One region of the Geobacillus sp. C56-T3 genome, then DNA from elsewhere that is predicted to be linked to it. Evidence: predicted binding sites of a transcription regulator. Region 1 holds the regulator's gene; the other holds the start of a gene.

Region 1 (3,210 bases):
TTTCATTAACATGGTGTCATTTACTATCATATAGAAAATCGATCGGCTTGTACAACGTTATTTTCCGGGCACCCCTCTTTCGACCGTTTAATGGAAGCGCCGCCGCTGGCTTTCCTTTAATTTTTTCGGCGTCACGTCGTTGCCGTTCGGGTCAATGACGGTCACTGTATGGAGCATATCGGTCATCGCCTTGCGGAACGCTTGAATGTACTCACGGCGCAGCTTCGCTTGCTCGAAGGCCTCTTCGGCCGACAAGCCGGCCGTTTTCGCTTTTTTCGCCAGTTCATTGATGCGGGCTAATTTATGTTTGGCAAGCATTGATCATCTTCTCCTATCTGCCATATTCTCACTCTGTTTTATCTTATCTGATCAACCGGGAAGATGGCAACGATGGCATCTTGGCTTCCTTTGCCCGCTCGCCGCTTTAGGGTCAGGCGCAGTACACGATCAACGCCGCCTTTGTTGCTCGTCCATATATTCCTGGTAACGCCGATGGACGGTCGCCTTGGACGCCTCGTAACCGAAGCTTCGCATCGTCGCGGCGATATCGGCAAACGTCAGTCCGCGCTCGCGCAAGCGGACGATCTCCTCAACCGGCAGATCAATTCGATCGCGCCCGGCGTTTTCGCCCCGGCGCCTTAGGTTCCGCTCCGGTCGGTAGCCGCTGGCGATGGCTCGCTGCATGCCACGCTTAATTTTGGCGTTATGTATTTTTCTTTGGTACTCCTCGACAATCGCGATGATGGATAACACCATCTCATCGGCCTCCGACAGCGGCATCTCCCCGCGGTGGCTGGCGCTGTATATTTTCACCCCTTGCTTTTTCAAGCAATGCAGCACCGCCATGCGCGCATGGCCGCGCCCAAGCCGCGTTTCATCTTGAATGAGCAGCACATCGACCTCGCCTTCCTCGCAAAGCGAAAGCAGCTCCAACACGCCGTCGCGGTCGGCTTCATAACCGCTCGCCTGCTCGGCGATCACTTTAACGACTTCAAATCCACACTCGGCCGCCAGCTGCTCGAGCTCATCTCGTTGCCTCGCGAGCGACGTTTCCTGTTCAGCTTTGTCCGTGCTGACTCGGCAGTAAATGACCGCCCTCATGGCCAATCCCTTCTTTCCATCACTGATTGACGGCCACCGAGCCGCCCTGCTTTGATTTTAACACAGGAATGACAATTTGTTCACCGGCGGCAAGACGCGGGCTCGGCAAATGGTTGAAATCGACGACCCAGCGGATGAACTCATCAGGCGGCATATGGTGTTCCTGTTCGTACTGTTTTGCCAGCCCCCAAAGCGTATCGCCGGGAGCGACCGTGATCGTCACGTATTCTTTTTTATCGACCGGGTTGCTGGCGTAAACGAACCCTGCCAACACGAGCGCAAACAAAAATGAAAACAAAACATAGTGCAGCAACGTTTTCCCCATTCTCCCCACCCTTTCCAGAATGTTTGTTCGCTTTCCTTCATTATAGCCAGGAACATTTGTTTGTGTCAATAAAAAACTCGAACTTATGTTTGTTTTTTCGTCTTCCACATGGTATAATGAAGGCAAATGATGTGGCGAGAGGTGTGAAACAATGACGAAACTGTCAAAACGACAACAGCAAATTTTAGAGTTTATTAAACAGGAAGTAAAAACAAAAGGCTATCCTCCGTCGGTGCGGGAAATTGGGGAAGCGGTTGGACTGGCGTCAAGTTCGACGGTCCACGGGCATCTCGCGCGCCTAGAAAGCAAAGGGTACATCCGCCGCGACCCGACAAAGCCGCGCGCCATTGAAATTTTGGACAACGATATGGCCAAGGAGAGAGAAAAAGAGGAGATCATCTCGGTGCCGATCATCGGCAAGGTGACGGCCGGCCAACCGATTACAGCGGTGGAAAACATCGAAGGCTACTTTCCGCTGCCGAAGCGGCTCGCCGCCGGCGAGGAGCAGCTGTTTATGCTTGAAGTGATGGGCGACAGCATGATCGAAGCCGGCATTCTCGACGGCGACTACGTCATCGTCCGCCAGCAGTCATCGGCCAACAACGGCGACATCGTCGTCGCCATGACGGAAGACAACGAGGCGACGGTGAAGCGGTTTTTCAAGGAAAAAGACCACATCCGCCTGCAGCCGGAAAACGCCCATCTTGAGCCGATCATCGTCCGCGACTGCACGATTCTCGGCAAAGTGATCGGCGTCTATCGCCTGTTCGACTGACTCGTGCCGGCCTGCGCCCATAAAAAAGCTGCCCTGAAAAAAACGGGGCAGCTTTTTTATGAATCAGTAGAGTTCCATATATTGGTCCAATTCCCATTGATGAACCGTTGTCCGATACATATCCCACTCAATTTCTTTCGCTTCGACGAAATGCTCGAATAAATGTTTGCCGAGCGCGTGAATCATCACTTCATCGGACTTCAAGTTTTCCAACGCTTCATGCAGCGTTGCCGGCAAATCGACAATGCCTTCTTCGAGCCGTTCTTCTTTCGTCATGACGTAAATGTTTCGATCCACTGGCGCCGGAGGAGTGAGCTTGTTGCGAATGCCGTCAAGCCCAGCGGCTAAAAGCACCGCCATGGCCAAGTATGGGTTGGCCGACGGGTCAACGCTGCGCACCTCAATGCGCGTGCTCATGCCGCGCGAAGCTGGAATGCGGATGAGCGGGCTGCGGTTGCGCGCCGACCAAGCGACGTAGCACGGCGCTTCATAGCCTGGAACAAGCCGCTTGTACGAGTTGACGGTCGGGTTCGTCACCGCCGTAAAGTTCGGCGCATGCTTCAGCACACCGGCGATAAACTGCCGCGCCGTATCGCTCAACTGCAAGTCGCCGTTCGGATCGAAAAAGGCGTTTTCACCGTTGCGGAACAGCGACAGGTTGCAATGCATTCCTGAACCGTTAATCCCAAAAATCGGCTTCGGCATAAAGGTCGCATGCAATCCATGTTTGCGGGCGATCGTTTTGACGACGAGCTTAAACGTTTGAATGTCGTCGCACGCTTTAATCGCATGGGCGTATTTAAAATCGATCTCATGCTGGCCCGGGGCGACTTCATGATGGGACGCTTCGATTTCAAACCCCATTTCCTCAAGCTCGAGCACAATGTCGCGCCGGCAGTTTTCCCCAAGATCGGTCGGCGCCAAATCGAAATAGCCGCCGCGATCGTTCAGCTCCATCGTCGGGTGTCCTTTTTCGTCAAGCTTGAAAAGGAAGAATTCAGGCTCAGCT
Region 2 (3,210 bases), 690 kb from region 1:
CTGCTTGATGAGCGGCGACGGCATCAACGCTTTCCCTTCTCCATCAGCAAGCGGATATGTAACATACAGCCGCCGGCTCGGACAAACAAGTGCCAAGTAGACAAAAAACGGGTCATAAAACAGCTGCTCCCGTCCCCCTGGGGCGAGCGCCACCCCCAACTCACGCAGCTGCTCGCGCTCCACTTCCGCCATCAGCCCGTCTTCCTTCACTTTCGCTGGAATCACGCCATCGTTGGCGCCGATGACGAACGCATACTTGATGTCAATTAAACGAGAGCGATCAAGCTGAGCCACGATCACCTGGTCCATCGCCGGCGGCACAAGGGAGAACTCCAACCGATCGAGCCCAGCCTCGATAATCTTGACAAACTCAGCGAGCGGCAGTGATTCTGTCCCGAGCATTTCTACATATTGGTCAAGCAAATCGACGACGGCGTTCCACGCCTGTTCATGCTGGCGCGCTTCAACGAGGCGGCCGTCCGCTTCCGCTTGTGCGCTCATTTTCTCTAGTTTTTTTGGAATCTGCAATTCTTCCAAAAACAGATATAATGCCATACAAAACCCGCGTCCGTCCTCCGCCCGGCGCAGACGGCGCTCCAACCGGCGAAGCGGAGGGGCCAACGCCTCGCGCCATTCATTGAGCATGTCCTCAAACTGCCGCTCTTCGTTCGTTTGTGGTACGTTCAAACCGTCAAGCGCCTGATAGCGCAGATACGCCCAGCGCTCATTGTTTGTCCACTTATCCCCTTTGATTCCGTAAGCAAGCACATAGTTTTCGAGCTTGTCGGCCGCCTCGCGCCACATGTGCAGATCGCCGTCCGTTGGAAAAAGCAAATCCGTTTTCACCGCCCGAAACACCGCTTCATATCGCCAACGCGTCACGACCGTCTCTAAGGCAGCGCGCACGAGTTCAATGAGCGGGTGGTGGTGCATCGGTTCTTTTTCATCCATAAAATACGGGATCCCAAAATCAAAAAACACCGTTTTCACCAGATCGCGGTACGCCTCCGTCTGGCGGATGATCAGCGCAATGTCGCGATAGCGCGCCCCTTCATCGCGGACAAGGCGGATGATTTCGCGTGCGACCGCTTCGATTTCCGCTCGGCGATTGGACGCCTCATAAAGATGGACGGCATCGGTCTTTGCACCATATGGAAGCAACGGGCGTCGGTGAAATTGCGCCTCAAGATGAACGAGCGCCCTGTCTTCATGGCGTCGGTTGGCCGAAAGCACGATCGGCTCTTCGATCGCAATGTCATTGCTTAGCGCCAACTCCCTCAGCTGGCGGTACGTTTGCGCCGGCAAATAAAAGAGATGAAGTTCGTCCGGCATTCCGTCGTCATACGGGCGGTCGATCGTCAAACAAACGGTGACGCGCCGGCAATGGCGAAGAAGCTGTTCGATGATCATATATTCTTGCGGCGCAAAATGATGAAAGCCGTCGATGTAAATATCGGCATCCCGCAAATAACTTGAGCGCGGAATATGCTCAGCGAGCAAGCGCAAATAATCTTCCGAATCAAGATAGTGGCCGATAAGACTTTTCTCAAGTTCCTCATACACAAGCGCGACATCGCTCAACTTGTCAGCGAGCAAGCGGCGGCCCGGTTGATCAGGCCCATCCTCGAACGCCTCAGCATGTCGGCGGAGTTCGCCCGGCGTCAGGCAATACCGTTTGCATTCGGTGATCATTTCGTTCAGCTGCTCGATAAACCCATGTTTGTCCGCCGCGCGGCCAAACAGTTTCAGCTCTTGTTTGCGTTGCTCAATAATTTTGCGGATCATCATCTGCACGCCAACATCATGAATGTGGTACCGGGTCATGCCGCCTGTTTCCTGCAGCACGCGCCAAGCGAGACGGGTGAAGCTGAACACTTGGGCGCGAATCATCCCGTCCACTCCCTCGGTATGTATCAACGCGTATTCGCATTGAAATGTCATTTGCTCCGGAACGAGATAGACGATCGCCCTTCCTTTTGGATCCTCTTGCAACTGGCGGCGAATTTCTTCGAGGCAGACAGCCGTTTTCCCACTTCCTGACCGTCCGAGCAAAAACCGCAGCGACATTGTATCCACCACCATTCGTTTCCTTTATTTGTTTTATTTTAGCACGTATGTTCGCTTTTGGGAAGAAAAAAACGCCCTTCCGGCTGCGGGTTATATAGAGGCAATCTGAAACGTTAACGTTTGTTTCTTTTTGTGGATCCAGCCGACATGTCAGCGACTGTCGGACGACTGAACAACCTCGCTTCGAAGGATCCATTTATTGGTCTCTGAAGCTTCACTTCGTTATAGAAGCGGAAGACTTCTTTCGAGATTAAGGTTAAAACTGAAAGGCGAACTGTTTAAACGGCCAGTAGCGAAAGTCCACCTTGCCGACAATTTGGTTGATTTTGACAAACCCAAAATGGCGGCTGTCCCAGCTGCTAAGCCGGTTGTCGCCAAGAACGAAAATGCAGCCGGGAGGCACCCGTGTTTTCCCGGTCACCTCCTCAAGCGTAAAATCCCCGGTCAGCCTGCCGTCAAGCAACTTTTGCTTATACGGGCGCAAATACGGTTCGTCAACTTTTTTTCCGTTGACATACAAGATGTCATTTTTGTACGCGATCCGATCGCCAGGCAGGCCGATAACCCGCTTGACGTAATCTTCCTTTTTGTTGGCGTGAAAAACGATAATGTCGAACCGGCGAATAGGCCCGATGTCGTAGGAAAGCTTATTGACGATCAGCAAATTGCCGCTCTCTAGCGTCGGCATCATCGATTTTCCTTCCACCACGTAATTGCTGAACACGAACAACCGAAGCATGGCGACAACACAAACGGCAACAAACCATGGCCATCGGCGGCCTCGTTTTTCTTTTTGCTTGGTCACTCCCCGCCCTCCTCGCCGCCTTGTTCTTCCGTCAACGAAAATCGCGCTTCCACCCGTTTTCCGGCGTACCAAAGCAACAGAACGACTGCGGCGATCATCGCCGTGCGCAGCGGCTGACGGATGAGCGCCTTCAAGTCATAGCCGATAAAACTGATGGTAAACACCATGATCATCTTTCCTAGCAGCACCGCCAATACAAACTGCTGGCGGCTGATGCGCGACAGTCCGGCAACAATATTGACAAGCGCCGATGGGGTGAACGGAAAGCAATACAACAAAAACAGCGGACCAAATCCGTGTCGCTCAATCCAATGCATAAACTGCCGCACTTTCGGGTG

Evidence for each region. Region 1 encodes LexA, which represses DNA repair genes until DNA is damaged. Its sites were predicted from a motif close to CGAACATATGTTCG; they were not measured.
Region 2: the regulator LexA is predicted to act here: its motif matches at 2,108-2,121, upstream of addB (helicase-exonuclease AddAB subunit AddB).

The regions. Positions count from the first base shown of each region.
Region 1 is NC_014206.1:2,341,372-2,344,581, forward strand. It holds gene GC56T3_RS11575 (DUF896 domain-containing protein) at 88-318, opposite strand; gene GC56T3_RS11580 (recombinase family protein) at 448-1,101, opposite strand; gene yneA (cell division suppressor protein YneA) at 1,121-1,426, opposite strand; gene lexA (transcriptional repressor LexA) at 1,578-2,201, shown strand; gene glnA (type I glutamate--ammonia ligase) at 2,265-3,210, opposite strand, start outside.
Region 2 is NC_014206.1:3,027,131-3,030,340, forward strand. It holds gene addB (helicase-exonuclease AddAB subunit AddB) at 1-2,067, opposite strand, end outside; gene lepB (signal peptidase I) at 2,324-2,872, opposite strand; gene GC56T3_RS14910 (TVP38/TMEM64 family protein) at 2,869-3,210, opposite strand, start outside.